Regions from separate parts of the Achromobacter sp. SX5 genome, predicted to be linked through region 2. Evidence: predicted binding sites of a transcription regulator. Region 2 holds the regulator's gene; the other holds the start of a gene.
What was found. The regulator LexA, encoded in region 2, represses DNA repair genes until DNA is damaged. The targets are predictions, from matches to a motif close to ACTGTATNNNNATACAGT.
Positions count from the first base shown of each region.

Region 1 (10,967 bases), 1.8 Mb from region 2:
TGAACCACATGAGCGTCGGCCAAAAGGGGTGATTCTATACGACGCGCAGGCTTTGCCGAAGCGCTGCAATACGGAAGCGCGATGCGACACCTTCTGTCACTGACAGCCGCCGGGCTATGCGCTAATGTCCGCGGCAGCAACGTCGCACTGGAGATAACAAATGAAGATCGTTGGCGTCATCCTGATCGCCCTGGGCATCGCCGCCCTGGCTTACAAGGGCTTCAATTACAAATCCGAAGAGACCGTGCTGCAGATCGGATCGGTCAAGGCCACGGCCGAGACCGAGAAGTCGGTGCCGATTCCCGCCTGGGCCGGCATCGCCGCCATCGTGGCGGGCGTGGTGGCGCTCGGCGTGGGCATGCGCCGCTGATTCCGGCAGGCGCGGGCGGCCGGCATGCCGGCCTTGAAATGGCGGCCCCTTGCGGGCCGCCATTGTCGCTTGCGTACGCCCGGAACAAAAAAAAGCGGCCCGGCTCAATAAAGGCCGGGCCGGTACGGGAGCACACGATGCCGCGTCATAAAAGGCTCGCGGGGAACGCGGCATCGGTGTCAGAACACTGGCCCTGCAATCGCCCGACAGGGGGATCAATCGTCGGTCGATCTTGCGCAAGACCGTAATCTGAGCGCCCAGTCTAATGGCGCCGGTCTGACATGGTCCTGAATCTGCGGCCAAAAAAAAAGCTCCCTGTTAAGGAGGAGCTTCTAAAGGCCGGGCGGGCGCAGCAGTCCCGTCCGGCGGGGGATGGAAGGTTCAGGCGTTGATGTCGTTATCCTTGGTTTCGCGGATGAACAGGGTGCCGATGACCAGCGTCATGACGGCGATGATGATCGGGTACCACAGGCCGTCATAGATGTTGCCGGTCGCCGCGACCACCGCGAAGGCCACCGGGGGCAGGAAGCCGCCGAACCAGCCGTTGCCGATATGGTAGGGCAGGCTCATCGAGGTGTAGCGGATGCGGGTCGGGAACATCTCCACCAGCATCGCGGCGATCGGGCCGTACACCATGGTCACGTAGATCACCAGGATGGTCAGCAGCACCACCACCATGACCTTGTTGGTCTGGGCCGGATCGGCCTTGGCCGGATAGCCGTGGTCGCGGATCGCGGTGGTCAGCGCCTTGTCGAGTTCGGCGGCCTTGGCCTTGAATTCGGCCGGCGGCAGGGCCTTGCCGTCGAACGAGGTGAACTCGTCATTGCCGATCTTGACCTTGGCGACCGAGCCGGCCGGCGCGGACTGGTTCTCGTAGTTCACGGAGTTCCGGGCCATGAACGACTTGACCACGTCGCACGAGCTGGTGAAGGACGAAGTGCCCACCGGGTTGAACTGGAACGAGCACGTGGCCGGATCGGCGATCACGGTGACCGGGGCCGAGGCCTGGGCCTTTTCCAGCGCGGGGTTGGCGAAGTGGGTCAGGCCCTGGAAGATCGGGAAGTAGGTGACGGCGGCGATCAGGCAGCCGGCCATGATGATGGGCTTGCGGCCGATCCTGTCCGACAGCGCGCCGAAGATCACGAAGAACGGCGTGGCGATCAGCAGCGCGATCGCGATCATGATGTTGGCCGTGTTGGCGTCGATCTTCAGGGTCTGCGTCAGGAAGAACAGGGCGTAGAACTGGCCGGTGTACCAGACCACGGCCTGGCCGGCGGTCAGGCCCAGCAGCGCCAGGATCACGACCTTCAGGTTCTTCCATTGGCCGAACGATTCGGCGATCGGCGCCTTGGAGCCCTTGCCTTCTTCCTTCATGCGCTTGAAGGTCGGCGATTCGTTGAGCTGCAGGCGGATCCACACCGAGATGCCCAGCAGGATCACCGAGATCAGGAACGGAATGCGCCAGCCCCAGGCCTTGAAATCGTCTTCGCCCATGAACGTGCGGATGCCCAGGATGACCAGCAGCGACAGGAACAGGCCCAGCGTCGCGGTGGTCTGGATCCACGAGGTGTAGAAACCGCGGCGGCCGTGCGGCGCGTGTTCGGCGACATAGGTCGCCGCGCCGCCGTACTCGCCGCCCAGCGCCAGGCCCTGCAGCAGGCGCAGGCCGATCAGGATGGCCGGGGCGGCGATGCCGATGCTGGCGTAGCTGGGCAGCACGCCGACCAGGAAGGTCGACAGGCCCATGATCACGATGGTGACCAGGAAGGTGTATTTACGTCCGACTAGGTCGCCCAGGCGGCCGAACACCAGCGCGCCGAAAGGCCGCACGGCGAAACCCGCCGCGAAGGCCAGCAGCGCGAAGATGAAGCCCGCGGTGGGGTTCACGCCGGAGAAGAAGTGCTGCGCGATGATGGCCGCCAGCGAGCCGTACAGGTAGAAGTCGTACCACTCGAAAACCGTGCCCAGCGACGACGCAAAGATGACGCGGCGCTCATCCTTGGTCATTGGGCGCGGACCCGCGGAAGGGCCGCGGCCTGCCATGGTTGTTGTGCTCATGATGTCTCCTCGTTTTTGTTGCCGGCGGTGGTCCGCCGTGCATTGCCCTCCGCCGGCGGCACCGACATCGAGAGCTATGTGCAACATTGGGGGGCGAGGCTGACGGGGTTCTGACGGAACCCTTACTTGGATCTTAAAATTGAAACAAAATGATTCTGCCGCGGGGGGCGCTAGGGATATTCCTAGCTGTCCAGCGGCTCCGGCGAGTCGTCATAGGACGGGAAAATCACGCGCACGCGCATGCCGGGCAGGGAGGAATGCGCCGTCGGATGGTCATGGATCTCGACGCTGGCCTGGTGCTTCTGCGCGATCTCGCGCACGATGGCCAGGCCCAGGCCGCTGCCGTCGGACAGGGTGCCCAGCACGCGGTAGAAGCGGTCGAACACGCGCTCGCGTTCCTCGGGCGGGATGCCCGGGCCGGAGTCCTCCACCTCCAGTACGGCATGGCCGCGCAGCGACTGCACCCGCACCGTGATGTGGCCGCCACGAGGCGTGTAGCGCAGCGCGTTGTCCACCAGGTTGTTGAGCAGCTCGGCCAGCAGCAGGGGATTGCCGTTGATTTCGACCGGCGCGTCGGCGCCTTCGAAACCCAGGTCGGTGCTGAGCGACAGCGCCTGCGGCACCCAGTGCATGGCCTGCTCGTAGGCGATGGCGTTGAGGTCGGTGCGCGCCATGCCGATGGCGCTGGGATTCTCGGCGCGGGCCAGCAGCAGCAACTGGTTCACCAGGCGGGTGGCGCGTTCCGAACCGGTCACCAGCTGGCGCAGGCTAGACTGCATTTCTTCCGGGCTGGCGTCGCGCAGGGCCAGTTCCGCCTGCGTGCGCAGGCCGGCCAGCGGCGTCTTCAACTGGTGCGCGGCGTCGGCGACGAAGCGGCGCTGCGCCTGCACGTTGGACGAGAGCCGGTCCAGCAGGTCGTTCATGGCCGCCACCAGGGGCGCGATCTCGGACGGCGCGGCACGCTCGTCGATGGGGGAAAGATCGTCCGGCCGGCGCGCGCGCAGCCGCTGCTGCAGCGCGTTCAGCGGGGCCACGCCGCGCGACAGCCCGAACCACACCAGCAGCACCGCCACCGGCAGCACCACGAACTGCGGAATGATCACGCCCTTGATGATGTCGTTGGCCAGCTGGGTGCGCTTTTCGACGGTCTCGGCGGCGATCAGCAGCGCCGGCTGCGTATTCGGCAGATGCAGGTCCACCCAGGTGAACGCCAGCCGGATGCCGAAGCCGCGCAGGGTGGCGTCCTCGTATTGCACCTGGCCGGGCTGGGGCTGGCCCACGCTGGACGGCAGGGGCAGGGCGCGGTCGCCGCCCAGGTATTCGCCGCGGCTGCCCAGGGCCAGCCAGAACACGCTTTCGGTCTCGTCGGCGTGCAGCACTTCGCGCGCGGCGTCCGACATGCGCAGCACGGCGCGCCCGTCCTGCGCATGGACCTGCCGGGTCAGCACGTAGAGATTGTTGGCCAGCGCGCGGTCGTAGGGCACGTTGGCGATGTTCTGCGCCACCACGTAGGTGATCGCCACGCTCATCGGCCACAGCAGGAAGAGCGGCGCCAGCATCCAGTCCAGGATCTCGCCCAGCAGCGAGCGCTGGGGCGGCGCGAAGCTCGGGCCCTTGGACCCGGCCTGCATGACATCCAGTGCTTCCTGATTGAGCGCTTCCGGATGCGCGGGATCAGCTGGCGAGGTAGGCCGCACCCTGGTCCCGCTCAAGACAATAGCCCAGCCCGCGCACGGTCACGATCTTCACGCCGCTGGGCTCGAGCTTCTTGCGCAGGCGGTGCACATAGACCTCGATGGCGTTGGTGCTGACTTCTTCGCCCCATTCGCAGAGATGGTCGACGAGCTGGGTCTTGCTGACCATGCGGCCGCTGCGGGTCAGCAGGATTTCGAGCAGGCTGACTTCGCGCGCCGACAGGTCCAGCGTCTGGTCGTCCACCATGGCCACGCGGCCGGTCTGGTCGAACAACAGCCGGCCGTGCTTGAGCAGCGTCGCGCCGCCGCCGGCGCCGCGGCGGGTCAGCGCGCGCACGCGGGCCTCGAGCTCGGACAGCGCGAAGGGCTTGGCCATGTAGTCGTCGGCGCCCAGGTCCAGGCCCTTGACGCGCTGCTCGATGCTGTCGGCGGCGGTCAGGATGAGCACGGGCAGGGCGGAGTTGCGGGCGCGCAGCCGGCGCAGCACTTCCAGCCCGGCCAGCTGCGGCAGGCCGAGATCCAGGATGAGCAGGTCGAAAGCCTGGGCCGCCAGCGCCGAGTCGGCCGCCAGCCCGTCGCGCACGGCATCCACGGCGTAGCCGTTGTGGCGCAGCGAGCGGGACAGGCCGTCGGCCAGGATGCTGTCGTCTTCGGCGATCAGGATACGCATGGGCTACAGTAGAAGAAACACGGTCCGGCGCTGCGGGGACGAAACGCCGGGCTCGCCTGGGATTCTGGCATATGGCTTGCGGCTTGCCACTCAGGGTATACGTGCAAAACAGTGGCACACTGTTTTTTTGTACAGTACAATCCGATGCCATAATCTAGCTCCGCGGCAAAACCCGCAATCCCGCCGAACCAGCATCACCCCGCTACAACATACGTTACAGACCACGTCACAGACGGGACTACAGACAGGACTTTACATGGACGACAAAACCACCAAGGCCGCCGCTTCGGAAAAGGCCAAGGCGCTTGCCGCCGCGCTTTCGCAGATCGAAAAGCAGTTCGGCAAGGGCTCGATCATGCGCTACGGCGACAACGAGGTATCGCACGACATCCAGGTGGTTTCCACGGGCTCGCTCGGGCTGGACATCGCGCTGGGCGTCGGCGGCCTGCCGCGCGGGCGCGTGGTCGAGATCTACGGTCCGGAATCCTCCGGCAAGACCACGCTGACGCTGCAGGTCGTGGCTGAAATGCAGAAGCTCGGCGGCACCTGCGCCTTCGTCGACGCCGAACACGCGCTCGACGTGCAGTACGCCGCCAAGCTGGGCGTGAACCTGTCCGACCTGCTGATCTCGCAGCCGGACACCGGCGAACAGGCGCTGGAAATCACCGACGCGCTGGTGCGCTCGGGTTCGGTCGACCTCATCGTCGTCGACTCGGTGGCGGCCCTGGTGCCCAAGGCCGAAATCGAAGGCGAAATGGGCGATTCGCTGCCCGGCCTGCAGGCGCGCCTGATGAGCCAGGCGCTGCGCAAGCTGACCGCCACCATCAAGAAGACCAACTGCATGGTCATCTTCATCAACCAGATCCGCATGAAGATCGGCGTGATGTTCGGCAACCCCGAAACCACCACCGGCGGCAACGCGCTCAAGTTCTACTCCTCGGTGCGCCTGGACATCCGCCGCATCGGCTCGATCAAGAAGGGCGACGAAGTCGTCGGCAACGAAACCCGCGTCAAGGTCGTCAAGAACAAGGTCGCGCCGCCGTTCAAGCAGGCCGAGTTCGACATCATGTACGGCGCGGGCATCTCGCGCGAGGGCGAAATCATCGACCTGGGCGTGGCCGCCAACGTGGTGGACAAGTCCGGCGCCTGGTACAGCTACAACGGCAACCGCATCGGCCAGGGCAAGGACAACGTCCGCGAATACCTGAAAGAGCACAAGGAACTGGCCATCGAGATCGAGAACCGCGTGCGCGAGAACCAGGGCATCGTGAGCCGCGCGGCCGAATTCGTGCCCACGGCCGAAGACACGGCCGAGTAAGCCGTCGGCCGGCGGGTCCTGCCCGCCGCCGATCCGGCCCACAGACTCGCGGCAGGCGCCAGCACGGGCCTGCCGTCATTCATGGCAAGCAGGAAACGCATGAGCTGGAAACCGCCGCCCACCTCAGCCGACCGCCTACGCGCCAGGCTCGATGACGAATTCGAAACCGTCGCCAGGCCCGAGGGCCTGCGCCGGACTTCGGACGCCCGGCGGGAGCAGGCGCAGGATGCCGAAGACGACGCCAAGCCGGCCGCCCGCAAGGGGCCGTCGCTGAAGATGCGCGCCGTGGGCTATCTGTCGCGGCGCGAGCACGCGCGCGGCGAACTGGCCCGCAAGCTGGCCGCCCATGCCGAGGACCCGGCCGAGGTCGAGGCCGTGCTCGATTCCCTCGAAAAAGAAGGCTGGCTGTCCAACGAACGCTTTGCGCAGGGCCTGGTCCACCGGCGCGCGGCGCGCCAGGGCACGGCGCGCATCGTCCAGGAACTGCGCCAGCATGGGGTGGACGACAACCAGGTCGCCGAACTGCGCGACCAGCTGCGCGCCACCGAATACGAGCGCGCCCTGGAAGTCTGGAAAAAGCGTTTCCAGGCCCGGCCGCAAGACCGCGCGGCCTACGCCAAGCAGGCGCGTTTTCTGGCCAGCCGCGGCTTCGCGCACGACGTGATCCGCCGCATCCTCGGCGAAGGCGACGAGGACTGAGCCGGCCGGCTATTTCGCCGACTTGATCCCGGACAGCGTCCTGAAGCACACGTCGCGCGTGATGGTCAGGAATTCATCGATGTACGACGCGTCCGTGTCCTCGCTGCGCACCGTGGCGTAGAGCGTGCGCCATACGCCTTGCGGCCCCAGCCGGCACAGGCGCAGCCACCCCTGGTTCATGTATTCGGTCAGCGCCCAGTTGGGCAGGGCGGCCACGCCGCGGTTGCTGGCCACCAACTGCGCGATAATGGGCGTCAGCTCCGCCTTGCGCACGGCCGCGGGCTCCACGTCGGCCGGGTCGAGAAAGGCCGTGAAGACGTCCAGGCGTTGCCGGTCCACCGGATAGGTGATGAGGGTCTGGTCGGCCAGCTGCTCGGGCAGCACGAACTTGCTGCCCGACAACGGATTGGAGTCCGAGACCGCCAGCACCAGCTCGTACTTGAACAGCGGCAGGTATTGCACGGCTTCCAGCGGCTGCGGGTCCGAGGTGATGACCAGGTCGAGGTCGCCGCGCACCAGCGCGGGCAGCGGCGCGAACGAAAACGCGGCCGACAGGTCCAGCGCCACGTCCGGCCACTGCACGCGGAACGCGTCCAGCGCCGGCATCAGCCACTGAAAGCAGGAATGGCAGTCGATGGCCAGGTGCAGCCGCCCACTGCGGCCGGCCGCCAGCCGCTGCAGCTCGCGCTCGGTGGCGCGGATGCGGGGCAGCACCTCGTCGGCCAGCGCCAGCACCCGCAGCCCGGCCGTGGTCAGCCGGGCCGGCCGGGTGCGGCGGTTCAACAGCGGCGTGCCCAGTCGGGTTTCGAGGTCGCGCAACTGGTGCGACAGGGCCGATTGGGTCAGGTGCAGGCGTTCGGCGGCCTCTTGCAGGCTGCCGCCTTCGCGGATGGCCGTCAGCGTTTCCAGGTGGCGGATTTCGAGCATGGGAATACAGGCAAATGGAATAAGCGCATATTTTATGAGATTTCCTCATGTTATGAATGTAGAGATTGATTTTGACTCATATTGGTTTGGCCTCAGAATAACCGTCACTTGAACAAAATTTGTTATCCGACGGTATTGCCATGACTATCATTCATAATTTGGGGTTCCCCCGCATCGGCGCCCAGCGCGAACTCAAACGCGCCGTCGAGACCTATTGGGCGGGCAAGCAAAGCGCCGCCGAACTCGAACAGACCGGCCGCGAGCTGCGCGCCCGACACTGGCAGCTGCAGGCCGACAGCGGCCTGGCCTTCCTGCCCGTGGGCGATTTCGCCTGGTACGACCAGATCCTGGAATGGACCGCGCTGCTGGGCGCCGTGCCCGCGCGCTTCGGCCAGAAGGACGGTGAACCGGTTTCGCTGGACACGCTGTTCCGCATGGGCCGCGGACGCGCGCCGTCGGGCAAGCCCGCCGCCGCCTGCGAAATGACCAAGTGGTTCGACACCAACTACCACTACATCGTGCCGGAACTGGTCCCCGGCCAGACCTTCCGCATCGCCCGCGAATCGCTGTTCGAGCAGATCCAGGAAGCCCAGGCGCTGGGCCATGCCGTCAAGCCGGTGATCCCGGGCCCGCTGACCTGGCTGTACCTGGGCAAGGGCGACGCCTACGCCGAAGGCGCGGCCGACGAGCGCAAGCTGCAGCTGCTGGCCGCGCTGCTGCCCGTCTACCAGGAGGTGCTGGCGCGCTTCGCCCGGCTGGGCGTGCAATGGGTGCAGATCGACGAGCCCATCCTGGCGCTGGACCTGCCGCAAGCCTGGCGCGACGCTTTCGGCGCGGCCTACGCGGCGCTGTCGGCCAGCCCGGTCAAGCTGCTCGCCGCCACCTATTTCGACGGCCTGAAAGACAATCTCGCCACCGCGCTGGGCCTGCCCGTGGCCGGCCTGCACGTGGATCTGGTGCGCGCGCCCGAACAGCTGGCGCAAGTGGCCGCCGGCCTGCGCGGCGACCAGGTGCTCTCGGCCGGCGTCATCAACGGCCGCAACATCTGGCGCACCGACCTGGACGCCGCCATCGCCGCGCTGGCGCCGGTCAGGCAGCAGCTGGGCGAACGCCTGTGGCTGGCGCCGTCGTGCTCGCTGCTGCACGTGCCGGTGGATCTGGCGCATGAAACCGAACTGGACGCCGAACTCAAGAGCTGGCTGTCCTTCGCCGCCCAGAAACTGGACGAGCTGAGCCTGCTGGGCCGTGCGCTGGACGGCGGCGAAGCCGCGGCCGTGCAGGAAGCCCTGGCCAGCCAGCGCGCCGCGCTGGCCGCGCGCCGCGCCTCGGCCCGCATCCACAACCCGGCGGTCGCCCGGCGCATGGCCGCCGCCGCCGAGGTGTCGCGCGAGCGCGCGCCGTTCGCCGGCCGCATCGCCCGCCAGCAGGAACAACTGGGCCTGCCGGCCTATCCGACCACGACCATCGGCTCGTTCCCGCAGACCGCCGAAATCCGCGCCCTGCGGCGCGACTGGAAGGCCGGCGCGCTGACCGACTCGGCCTACGAAAACGCCATCCGCAAGGAGATCGAGGAAGTCATCCGCTTCCAGGAAAAAGTGGGCCTGGACGTGCTGGTGCACGGCGAGCCCGAGCGCAACGACATGGTGGAATACTTCGGCGAACTGCTGGCCGGCTTCGCGTTCACCAGGAACGGCTGGGTCCAAAGCTACGGCTCGCGCTGCGTCAAGCCGCCCATCATCTTCGGCGACGTGGCCCGCCCGGCGCCCATGACCGTGGGCTGGTCGTCGTACGCGCAGTCGCTGACCGACAAGCCGGTCAAGGGCATGCTGACCGGCCCGGTCACCATCCTGCAATGGTCCTTCGTGCGCGACGACCAGCCGCGCGAGCAGACCTGCCGCCAGCTGGCGCTGGCGCTGCGCGACGAAGTGGTCGACCTGGAGGCCGCCGGCATCAGCGTGATCCAGATCGACGAGCCCGCCATCCGTGAAGGCCTGCCGCTGCGCCGCGCCGACTGGCAGGCCTACCTGGACTGGGCGGTGGACTGCTTCCGCCTGTCCACTGCCGGCGTGCGCGACGAAACCCAGATTCACACCCACATGTGCTATTCGGAGTTCAACGACATCATCGAATCCATCGCGGCGATGGACGCCGACGTCATCACCATCGAGACCTCGCGCTCCAACATGGAGCTGCTCAAGGCCTTCGAGGACTTCCGCTATCCGAACGACATCGGCCCAGGCGTGTACGACATCCATTCGCCCAACGTGCCCGAGGTGGACTGGATGGTCGGCCTGATGGAGAAGGCCGCGGCGCGCCTGCCCAAGGAACGCCTGTGGGTCAATCCGGACTGCGGCCTGAAGACGCGCGCCTGGCCCGAAACCGAGGCCGCGCTCATCGGCATGGTGCAGGCCGCGCGCGCGCTGCGCCAGGCGGCCTGACCGCACCAGCGTCCCCTATTTTCGGGAGCGTCGGACCGCCCGGCGGGGGCAACCCTGCCGGGCGGCTGGTTTCTGGGGGAGTCATAGCCGCCTGCGCTATACTTTCAAGGTTTTGTTGCCGCGCACCATGCGCAGGCCATTTTTGCCTCGCAGGCCCCAGCATGCCCTTGCCACCGCCGGATTACCCTCGCCAGCCCCTGCACACGCGTTCCATACGCGTGCAGTCGTACGCGCGCGACGACGGTCTGTGGGATCTGGAAGCCGAACTGATCGACGTCAAGGCGTACGATTTCCCCAAGCGCGACGGCGAGATGTTCAAGGCCGGGCAGCCCATCCACCACATGCACCTGCGCATCACCATCGACGCGAATTTCGAGATCGTGGCCGCGCAGGCCGTCTATGACGCCGCGCCTTACGGCGCGCATTGCATGGCCATCGAACCGGCTTACACTGATTTGGTCGGCATGAACCTGCTCAAGGGGTTTCGCCGACAGGTCAAGGAGCGGTTCGGGCACGTGGAGGGCTGTACTCACATGACCGAGCTGTCGCAGGTGCTTCCCACCGCGGCGGTCCAGACCATGGCCAACCGCCGGCGGCAGGAAAACAACCCGAACCGGCGTCCATTCCAACTGGACGGCTGCCATGCGCTCAGCACCGGCGGCCCGGTCGTGGCTGAGCACTATCCCAAGTGGTACACCGGGGGTAGCGCTGAGGCATCGGCCGATTCGGCTACCGATTCACCCTCTCTTACTCATACGTCCTGACAGGTAACACATGAAAATCCACGAGTATC
Region 1 is NZ_CM160041.1:4,013,461-4,024,427, reverse strand. It holds gene AC1M14_RS18865 (recombination-associated protein RdgC) at 1-10, opposite strand, end outside; gene AC1M14_RS18860 (hypothetical protein) at 161-370, shown strand; gene AC1M14_RS18855 (MFS transporter) at 752-2,413, opposite strand; gene AC1M14_RS18850 (sensor histidine kinase) at 2,611-3,987, opposite strand; gene AC1M14_RS18845 (response regulator transcription factor) at 4,103-4,792, opposite strand; gene recA (recombinase RecA) at 5,049-6,110, shown strand; gene recX (recombination regulator RecX) at 6,210-6,809, shown strand; gene AC1M14_RS18830 (LysR family transcriptional regulator) at 6,819-7,736, opposite strand; gene metE (5-methyltetrahydropteroyltriglutamate--homocysteine S-methyltransferase) at 7,877-10,174, shown strand; gene AC1M14_RS18820 (DUF2889 domain-containing protein) at 10,336-10,938, shown strand; gene sucC (ADP-forming succinate--CoA ligase subunit beta) at 10,949-10,967, shown strand, end outside.
Region 1: recA (recombinase RecA) is a predicted target of LexA. The motif match lies at 4,911-4,928, and genes of this name have one in related genera.

Region 2 (10,967 bases):
GCCGACATCCGCAGCAACATCGAACGCGAAGTCAAGGTGCGCTCGCAAGGCCGCACCAAGTCCAGCGTGATGGACGCCCTGGTCGAAGCCGGCAAGTTCGACGTGCCGAAGGCCCTGGTCGACAACGACGTGCAAGGCCGCGTGGCCGCCGCCCGCGAAGAACTGAAGCAGCGCGGCATCCCCAACGCCGAGTCCGTGCCGATCCCGGCCGAAGCCTTCACGACCGAATCCGAGCGCCGCGTCCGCCTGGGCCTGCTGGTCTCGGAACTGGTCAAGCAAGCCCAGCTGCAGGCCAAGCCCGAGCAGGTGCGCGCGCGCATCGAAGAGTTCGCCCAGAACTACGAACAACCCGCCCAGGTTGTCAGCTATTACCTGGCCGACCGCCAGCGTCGTGCTGAAATCGAGGCGATCGTGCTGGAAGACAATGTCGTCGCGCACGTGCTGGAAAAGGCCAAGGTCACCGAAGAGAAGGTGCCTTTCGATCAGTTGATGGGGATGGCGTAACACTATGCAGAGATTCACCGATTTCTATGCGGCAATGAACGGCGGGTCGTCGGTGACCCCTACCGGCCTGGGCTACATTCCCATGGTGATCGAGCAGTCGGGGCGCGGCGAGCGCGCCTACGACATCTATTCGCGTCTGCTCCGCGAGCGGCTCATTTTCCTGGTGGGACCGGTCAACGACGCGACGGCTAACCTGGTCGTCGCGCAGTTGCTGTTCCTGGAATCGGAGAATCCTGACAAGGACATTTCCCTGTACATCAACTCGCCCGGCGGGTCGGTGTACGCGGGCATGGCCATCTACGACACGATGCAGTTCGTCAAGCCGGACGTGTCCACGCTGTGCACCGGTCTGGCGGCCAGCATGGGCGCGTTCCTGCTGGCGGCGGGCAAGAAGGGCAAGCGTTTCACGCTGCCCAACTCCCGCATCATGATCCACCAGCCCTCGGGCGGCGCCCAGGGGCAGGCCTCGGACATCCAGATCCAGGCCCGCGAAATCCTGGACCTGCGCGAGCGCCTGAACCGCATCCTGGCCGACAATACCGGCCAGACGATGGAGCGCATCGGCATAGACACGGAGCGTGACAACTTCATGTCGGCCGAAGATGCGGTATCGTATGGACTGGTGGACAAGGTAATGAGCTCCCGCACGGAAGGCTGACTTCCCGGTTGATATTCGAACCCGCTGCCACCATATTTGAGTAAGCGCATGCGCCAGACCTTCGCTGGGCTGGCGCATCTTTACCTGAGATACGAAAGAAATATGCCTGAAAAAAAGGGATCGGCAGACGCAAAAGTGCTGCATTGCTCGTTTTGCAATAAAAGCCAGCATGAAGTCCGCAAGCTGATCGCGGGTCCGTCGGTATTCATCTGCGATGAATGCATAGATCTGTGCAACGACATCATCCGCGAAGAGGCGCAGGCCACCGCGCGCGCGGCGATTCGTTCCGAGCTGCCCACTCCGGCTGAAATCAAGACCTTCCTCGACCAGTACGTGATCGGGCAGAATTCGCCCAAGCGCATGCTGGCGGTGGCGGTCTACAACCACTACAAGCGCATCCGCCACGGCGAGATCAAGGGCGACGAGGTCGAGCTCTCCAAGAGCAACATCATGCTGATCGGCCCCACCGGGTCGGGCAAGACGCTGCTGGCCCAGACGCTGGCGCGCATGCTGAACGTGCCCTTCGTCATGGCCGACGCCACCACGCTGACCGAAGCCGGTTACGTGGGCGAAGACGTCGAGAACATCATTCAGAAGTTGCTGCAGAACTGCAACTACGAAGTGGAAAAGGCGCAGCGCGCCATCATCTACATCGATGAAATCGACAAGATCTCGCGCAAGTCGGACAACCCGTCCATCACCCGCGACGTGTCGGGCGAGGGCGTGCAGCAGGCCCTGCTCAAGCTGATCGAAGGCACGGTCGCCTCGGTGCCGCCGCAGGGCGGGCGCAAGCACCCCAACCAGGACTTCGTCCAGGTCGACACGACCAACATCCTGTTCATCGTCGGCGGCGCCTTCGACGGGCTGGAAAAGGTCATCCGCGACCGTACCGAGAAATCGGGCATCGGCTTCTCGGCCTCGGTGCGCGCCAAGTCCGAACGCGGCGTGGGCGAGCTGTTCTCCGAAGTCGAGCCGGAAGACCTGATCAAGTTCGGCCTCATCCCCGAGCTGGTCGGCCGCCTGCCGGTGGTCGCCACGCTGGACGAGCTGGACGAGGCCGCGCTGGTGCAGATCCTCACCGAGCCCAAGAACGCCCTGCTCAAGCAGTTCCAGAAGCTGTTCGCCATGGAAGGCGCCGAGCTCGACGTGCGGCCCGCCGCCCTCAAGGCGATCGCCCGCAAGGCGCTGCGCCGCAAGACCGGCGCCCGCGGCCTGCGCTCCATCATCGAGCAGGCCCTGCTCGACACCATGTACGACCTGCCTTCCCAGGGCAACGTCAAGCGCGTGGTGCTGGACGAAGGCGCCATCGACGGAGACGGCAAGCCCTTGCTGATCTACGCCGACGAAGCCGCCGCGACGGACAAGCCGGAGCGGGGAGAAGTCAGGGACGCCGCGGCCTGATATTTCAAAAAAGCCCGTTCTCGTAACGGGTTTTTTTGTCTCCAGGCGTACCGTCGGGGGAAATCCGCTTTTCTCCCGGCCCTGTCCCCTGCATACTGAAGGTGCCCCCGCGGGGTTTTTTTAACCTTTGGGCTATCGAGGCGCCGAGATCTTGAATTTTCGGCTATTGTTCCCATAACAGACGTAACTGACGTGCTTGGTCCGAAAATCGGGCCAACCGTCCCCGATACGCCGAGTCATACCGAGGAACCTCCTATGTCTGCCAGCCAGACCCTGCCTTCCGACCCGATCGACCTGCCCCTGCTCCCACTGCGCGACGTGGTGGTGTTCCCGCACATGGTCATCCCGCTGTTCGTCGGCCGTCCGCGCTCGATCCGCGCGCTCGAGGTTGCGATGGAAGCGGGCAAAAGCATCATGCTGGTGGCCCAGAAATCCGCCGGCAAGGATGATCCCACGCCCGAAGACGTCTACGAGATCGGCTGCGTCGCCGGCATCCTGCAAATGCTCAAGCTGCCCGACGGCACCGTCAAGGTGCTGGTCGAGGGCACCCAGCGCGCCCGCATCAACAGCATCGAAGACGCCGATTCGCACTTCACCTGCCAGGTGTCGCCGATCGAACCCGACGCCATGCAGGGCTCCGAAACCGAGGCCCTGCGCCGCGCGATCGTCGCCCAGTTCGAGCAGTACGTAAAACTGAACAAGAAGATCCCCCCGGAGATCCTGACCTCGCTGGCCGGCATCGACGATGCCGGGCGCCTGGCCGACACGATCGCCGCGCATCTTCCGCTGAAACTCGAGCAGAAGCAGAAAATGCTCGAGATCGTCGGCACCTCCGAGCGCCTCGAAGGCCTGCTCACGCAGCTCGAAACCGAAATCGACATCCTCCAGGTCGAGAAGCGGATTCGCGGCCGCGTGAAGAAGCAGATGGAAAAGAGCCAGCGCGACTACTACCTGAATGAGCAGGTCAAGGCCATTCAGAAGGAGTTGGGCGAGGGCGAAGAGGGCGCGGACATCGAAGAGCTCGAAAAGAAGATCATCGCCGCGCACATGCCCAAAGAGGCGCGCAAGAAGGCCGATGCCGAGCTCAAGAAGCTCAAGCTCATGTCGCCCATGTCGGCCGAAGCCACCGTGGTGCGCAACTACATCGATACGCTCATCAATCTTCCCTGGAAGAAAAAGAGCAAGATCAACAATTCCATCAGCAACGCCGAGGCGGTGCTGGACAACGACCACTATGGCCTGGAGAAGGTCAAGGAACGCATCCTGGAATACCTTGCCGTGCAGCAGCGCGTGGACAAGGTGAAGGCGCCGATCCTGTGTCTGGTCGGCCCTCCGGGCGTGGGCAAGACCTCGCTGGGGCAGTCCATCGCCAAGGCCACGAACCGCAAGTTCGTGCGCATGGCGCTGGGCGGCGTGCGCGACGAAGCCGAGATCCGCGGCCACCGCCGCACGTACATCGGCTCCATGCCGGGCAAGATCGTCCAGAACATGTCCAAGGTGGGCGTGCGCAATCCGCTGTTCCTGCTCGATGAAATCGACAAGCTGGGCATGGATTTCCGCGGCGACCCCTCGTCGGCCCTGCTCGAAGTGCTGGACCCGGAACAGAACCACACATTCCAGGACCACTACATCGAAGTCGACTTCGACCTGTCCGACGTCATGTTCGTGGCCACCAGCAACACGCTGAACATTCCGCCGGCCCTGCTGGACCGGATGGAAGTGATCCGCCTGTCGGGCTACACCGAGGAAGAAAAGATCCACATCGCCCGCGACCATCTGCTGCCCAAGCTGATGAAGAACAACGGCGTCAAGGATAGCGAGCTGACCGTCGACGACAGCGCGCTGCGCGACATCGTGCGCTACTACACCCGCGAAGCCGGCGTGCGTGCGCTCGAACGCGAAGTGGGCAAGATCTGCCGCAAGGTCATCAAGCAGCTGCTGACCCAGGCCGACCGCGCCAAGGCCGAGGGCAAGACGCCCGAGGTCAAGCCGGTCAACGTGACGGGTGAGAACCTGAACGAATACCTGGGCGTGCGCCGCTACGCCTTCGGCATGGCCGAGAAGGAAAACCAAATCGGCCAGGTCACCGGCCTGGCGTGGACCGAAGTCGGCGGCGACCTGCTGACGATCGAAGTCGCCGACATGCCCGGCAAGGGCGTCATCCAACGCACCGGTTCGCTGGGCGACGTGATGAAGGAATCGGTCGAGGCGGCCCGCACGGTGGTGCGCTCGCGCGCCCGCCGCCTGGGCTTTGCCGACAGCGTGTTCGAGAAGCACGATATGCACGTGCACGTGCCGGAAGGCGCGACGCCCAAGGACGGCCCGTCCGCCGGTATCGCGATCACCACGGCCATGGTGTCGGCCCTGTCGCGCATCCCGGTGCGCGCCGACGTCGCCATGACCGGCGAGATCACGCTGCGCGGCGAAGTGCTGCCCATCGGCGGCCTGAAGGAAAAGCTGCTGGCCGCCCACCGCGGCGGGATCAAGATGGTTCTGATCCCGGAAGAAAACGTCAAGGACCTGGCGGAGATTCCGGACAACGTCAAGAACCACCTCGAGATCGTGCCGGTGCGCTGGATCGACAAGGTGCTGGAGCTGGCGCTGGAACGCCTGCCCGAGCCCCTGGCCGAGGAAGAAGCGGTCAAGGAGCCCCTGGTGGCCAAGCCCGCCGAAGGCTCGACCGATCCGGTGCTCAAGCACTGACCGGTTCGGCCGCCCAAACAGAAACCCGCCTAGGCGGGTTTCTTTATGCCTGCGCGCAGGCTCAATGCAGCGCGTGCGTACGAATCAGCCCCACCGCGATGCCTTCCAGCGCGAAATCCTGGTCGGCCCCGACCACGATGGTCTGGAAGTCCGGATTTTCGGGCAGGAGCTCGATATGGCCGTTCTGGCGCTGCAGGCGCTTGACCGTGACGTCGTCGCCGAGGCGGGCCACCACGATCTGGCCGTTGCGGGCCTCGGACGCTTTTTTGACGGCGAGCAGGTCGCCTTCGAGGATGCCGGCGTCGCGCATGCTCATGCCGCGCACCTTCAGCAGGTAGTCGGGCGCCTGGGCGAACAGGTTGGGGTCCACGCCGACCTCGCGTTCGACGTGTTCGGCCGCCAGGATGGGGCTGCCGGCGGCCACGCGGCCCACCAGCGGCAGCAAGAGCTGCGCCAGGGCGGGCATGGGCAGGGATGCCTGCGCGGGCGCGCCGGCGGCGTCCTTCAGGCGGATGCCGCGCGAGGCGCCCGCGGTGAGCTCGATGGCCCCCTTGCGCGCCAGCGCCTTGAGGTGGTCTTCGGCTGCGTTGGGCGAGCGGAAACCCAGGGCCTGCGCGATCTCGGCGCGTGTGGGCGGAAAACCCGTGCGCGCGACGGTTTGCCTGATGAGATCCAGGATTTGCTGTTGGCGATCGGTGAGTTTGCTGGCCATGGCGATGATCCGTTGCTGGCGGACTGTACATATATACAGCGGCCATTCTGGGGGACGCAGCGCAAAAAAGCAAGCCGTGGGCGGGCGTCCATAAAAAACGGGACCCGCGGGTCCCGTTTGAGGCCGGATGGCGGGCCGTTTACAGCACCGCGGCGATGCTCTTGGCGACCTTGTCGATGTTGCCGCTGTTGAGCGCGGCCACGCAGATGCGGCCGCTGGACACGGCGTAGACGCCATGCTCTTCGCGCAGGCGGTCCACCTGGGCGGCGGTCAGGCCCGAGTACGAGAACATGCCGCGCTGGCGCAGCACGAAGCTGAAGTCCTGCTTGCCGCCGTGTTCCTGGATCTTCTCGACCAGCTGCTTGCGCATCAGGCGGATGCGGTCGCGCATGCCGGCCAGTTCCTGTTCCCACATGGCGAACAGTTCGGGCGTGTTCAGCACCGTGGACACCACCGTGCCGCCGTGGGTGGGCGGGTTGGAGTAGTTGGTGCGGATCACGCGCTTGAGCTGGCTCAGCACGCGGGCGGCTTCGTCCTTGCTGCCGGCCACGACCGTCAGCGCGCCGACGCGCTCGCCGTACAGCGAGAACGACTTCGAGAACGAGGAGCTGATGAACATGGTCAGGTCCAGGTCGGCGAACATGCGCACGACCGCGGCGTCTTCCGTCAGGCCGTCGCCGAAGCCCTGGTAGGCGATGTCCAGGAACGGCACCAGATTGTTTTCCTTGACCACGGCGGCGATCTGCTTCCACTGGTCCATGGTGGGGTCCACGCCGGTGGGGTTGTGGCAGCAGGCGTGCAGCACGACCACGGTCTTGGCCGGAGCGGCCTTCAGGTCGGCCAGCATGGCGTCGAAGTCCAGGCCGCGGGTGGCGGCGTCGTAGTAGGCGTAGGTGCCGACTTCGAAACCGGCGCGCTCGAACAGCGCGCGGTGGTTTTCCCAGCTCGGGTTGCTGATCAGGACCTTGGAAGAGGGCAGCAGCTGGCGCAGGAAGTCGGCGCCGATCTTCAGCGCGCCCGTGCCGCCCAGGGCCTGGGTGGTCAGCACGCGGCCGGCGGCGGCCAGCGCGGAATCCTTGCCCAGCAGCAGGGCCTGCGCGCCGGCGTTGTACCCGGCGATACCTTCGATCGGCAGGTAGCCGCGGGCCGCGGCGGCCTCGATGCGGGCGGTTTCAGCCTTGCGCACCGCGCCCAGCAGGGGGATGCGGCCCTCGTCGTCGTAGTACACGCCCACGCCCAGATTGACTTTACCGGGACGCGTGTCGGCGTTGTATTGTTCGTTCAGGCCAAGAATGGGGTCGCGCGGCGCGAGTTCGACGGAATCGAAAAGGGTGCTCATGGGAGTCTGATGAGGTGGGTGGACGCAGTCCGGGGTGCTGTGGATAATGGGGGGTTTACCCTGGAAGAGTCTAGCATGCCTAAGCCCACAATAGACCCGAGCGTGGAAGCCGTCGTCGCCGGGGACGATGGCGTGCCAGCCGTTGCCGGCGGCGGCTTCATCGACTTTCCGGGCAGCCCGTTTCACCTGTACCAGCCATATCCGCCGGCCGGCGACCAGCCCGCCGCCATCGACGGCCTGGTCCAGGGCGTCGAAGACGGCCTGATGTTCCAGACGCTCCTGGGCGTGACCGGTTCGGGCAAGACCTACACCATGGCCAACGTCATCGCGCGCCTGGGCCGGCCCGCGCTGGTGCTGGCCCCCAACAAGACGCTGGCCGCGCAGCTCTACGCCGAGATGCGCGAGTTCTTCCCGAAGAACGCGGTCGAGTACTTCGTCTCGTACTACGACTACTACCAGCCCGAGGCCTACGTGCCGACGCGCGACCTGTTCATCGAGAAAGACTCCTCCATCAACGAGCACATCGAGCAGATGCGGCTGTCGGCCACCAAGAGCCTGCTGGAGCGCCGCGACACCATCATCGTGGGCACGGTGTCGTGTATCTACGGTATCGGCAATCCTGGCGACTACCACGCGATGGTGCTGATCCTGCGCGCCGGCGACCAGATCTCGCGGCGCGAGATCCTGGCGCGCCTGGTCGCCATGCAGTACACCCGCAACGACGCCGATTTCACGCGCGGCACCTTCCGCGTGCGCGGCGAGACCATCGACATCTTTCCGGCCGAAAGCCCCGAGCTGGCGCTGCGCCTGACGCTGTTCGACGACGAGGTCGAAAGCCTGGAGCTCTTCGACCCCCTGACCGGCCGCATCCGCCAGAAGCTGCCGCGCTTCACCGTCTATCCCGGCTCGCACTACGTAACGCCGCGCGACACCGTGCTGCGCGCCATCGAGACCATCAAGGAAGAGCTGCGCGAACGCGTCAGGCGCTTCACCGACGACGGCCACCTGGTCGAGGCCCAGCGCCTGGAGCAGCGCACCCGCTTCGACCTGGAGATGCTGCAGGAGCTGGGCTTCTGCAAGGGCATCGAGAACTACTCGCGCCACCTGTCGGGCGCCGCCCCGGGCGAGCCGCCGCCCACCCTGATCGACTACCTGCCGGCCGACGCGCTCATGTTCATCGACGAAAGCCACGTCACCATCGGCCAGCTGGGCGGCATGTACCGCGGCGACCGCTCGCGCAAGGAGACGCTGGTGCAGTACGGGTTCCGGCTGCCCTCGGCGCTGGACAACCGGCCGCTGCGGCTGGAGGAGTTCGAGGCCCGCATGCGCCAGTGCGTATTCGTCTCGGCCACGCCGGCCGCCTACGAGAAAGAGCACGCCGACAACGTCGTCGAGCAGGTGGTGCGTCCCACCGGCCTGGTCGATCCGCTGGTCGAGGTGCTGCCGGCGCGCACCCAGGTCGACGACCTGCTGGGCCGGATCAAGGAACGCGTGGCGCGCAGCGAACGGGTGCTGGTCACCACCCTGACCAAGCGCATGGCCGAGGACCTGACGGACTTCCTGAGCGAGCACGGCGTGCGGGTGCGCTACCTGCACTCCGACATCGACACGGTCGAGCGGGTGGAGATCATCCGCGACCTGCGCCTGGGCACCTTCGACGTGCTGGTGGGGATCAACCTGCTGCGCGAAGGCCTGGACATTCCCGAAGTGTCGCTGGTCGCCATCCTGGACGCCGACAAAGAGGGTTTCCTGCGTTCCGAGCGCAGCCTGATCCAGACCATCGGGCGGGCCGCGCGCAACCTGAACGGCCACGCCATCCTCTATGCCGACCGCATCACCGATTCGATGCAGCGCGCCATCGAGGAAACCGGCCGCCGCCGCAACAAGCAGCTGCAGTTCAACGAGGACCACGGCATCACGGCGCGCGGCGTGCAGAAGGCGGTGCGCGAGCTCATCGACGGCATCGTCGCGCCGACCCAGCACGACGCGCTGGAAGCGGCGGTGCCGGCCGAATTCATGAAGGACGAAAAGGCCATGGCGCGCGAAATCAAGCGCCTGGAAAAGCTGATGATGGACCACGCCCGCAACCTGGAATTCGAGCAGGCCGCGGCGGCGCGCGACGCCCTGACCGCGCTGAAACAGCGGGTGCTGCTGGACGGCGCCGTCTGACGTATCTTGTTGTGTCTTTTTGCTGACACCTTGCTGAATCGGCCGCCGATCTGTTGCGTTGCAATCGCCCGCCTGCGGCGCCGTCGATTATCCCGCCCCGGAGTTCAAGCGTTGCTTTTGATTGTTGATGCAAGCCATTGAATCATATGAAAAAGTGATGGGGACATATTTGCCCTGAGCCATTTACGCAAACGCAAAAAAAACTTGCCTTATCTCGGGTTTTCCCGCACACTTACACCCATGATGACCAAGGTACTTTTCGTTTGCATGGGCAATATCTGTCGCTCGCCGAGCGCAGAGGGCGTGTTTCGCCATTTGGTGAATGACGCGGGTTTGAGCGATGTGGTTCGCATCGACTCCGCGGGCACGCACGCGTTTCACATCGGCGAGGCGCCTGATGCCCGGGCGCAGGCCGCAGCGCGCAAGCGCGGCTACGAGATCACGCACTGCGAAGCGCGTCAGGTCACCGCGGAAGATTTCCGCGATTTCGACCTGATCCTCGCCATGGACTGGGACAACCTCTCGGCCATGCAGCAGCAGTGCCCCAAGGCCTACCAGCACAAGCTGATGCTGCTGATGCGCTTTGCCAACGAGTTCGAAGAGGCCACCGTGCCCGATCCCTACTATGGCGGCGCCGACGGTTTCGGCAAGGTTCTGGACTACCTCGAAGACGCCTGTCAGGGTGTGCTCGAACTGGTGCGCAAGCGCGCAACCCAGTACCAGGCAGCCTGATTCCGTACTTGGAACCGCCTGTGTGCGGTTCCCGGAAGTGCCTGGCAATGAAAAACCGCGCATATGCGCGGTTTTTTCTAGGCCGGTGCCATACCAAATTAGTCGGGATTAGGCTATACTTGAGCCAATTACTCGGGTATTGGCCGCTGGATTCGCCGGCGGCCGTTGCCGAATCACTGGGAACCTACCATGCGGCTAACTACCAAAGGGCGTTTCGCCGTGACTGCCATGATCGACCTGGCTATGCGGCAGCATAGCGGTCCGGTCACGCTTGCGGCCATCAGCCAGCGTCAGAATATCTCGTTGTCCTACCTGGAACAGCTGTTCGGCAAGCTGCGCCGCCACGAACTCGTGGACAGCGTGCGCGGCCCGGGCGGCGGCTATTCGCTGGCCCGCCTGGCGCGCAACGTGACCGTCGCCGACATCATCTTCGCCGTGGACGAGCCGCTGGACGCCACCAGCTGCGGCGGCAAGCGCGACTGTACCAGCGGCAACGACGGCAAGCCGGGCAAGTGCATGACGCACGAACTCTGGGCCACGCTCAACCGCAAGATGGTCGATTACCTGGACTCGGTGTCGCTGCAGGATCTGGTCGATCAGCAGCGCGTGCGCCAGCTGCAGGAAGCCAACAATCAGGCACAGGCCTGCGCAGTCCGCGTCAACCGGGTGGGGGGCGCCAATGCCGCCAATGCCCCGACCGCGACCGTCGCCGCCAATGCCACCGTATAAGTAGTAGGAGTTGTAGAAAT
Region 2 is NZ_CM160041.1:2,257,893-2,268,859, forward strand. It holds gene tig (trigger factor) at 1-504, shown strand, start outside; gene clpP (ATP-dependent Clp endopeptidase proteolytic subunit ClpP) at 509-1,162, shown strand; gene clpX (ATP-dependent Clp protease ATP-binding subunit ClpX) at 1,265-2,563, shown strand; gene lon (endopeptidase La) at 2,819-5,266, shown strand; gene lexA (transcriptional repressor LexA) at 5,328-5,978, opposite strand; gene AC1M14_RS10765 (amino acid aminotransferase) at 6,118-7,317, opposite strand; gene uvrB (excinuclease ABC subunit UvrB) at 7,393-9,486, shown strand; gene AC1M14_RS10775 (low molecular weight protein-tyrosine-phosphatase) at 9,727-10,218, shown strand; gene iscR (Fe-S cluster assembly transcriptional regulator IscR) at 10,408-10,947, shown strand; gene AC1M14_RS10785 (IscS subfamily cysteine desulfurase) at 10,966-10,967, shown strand, end outside.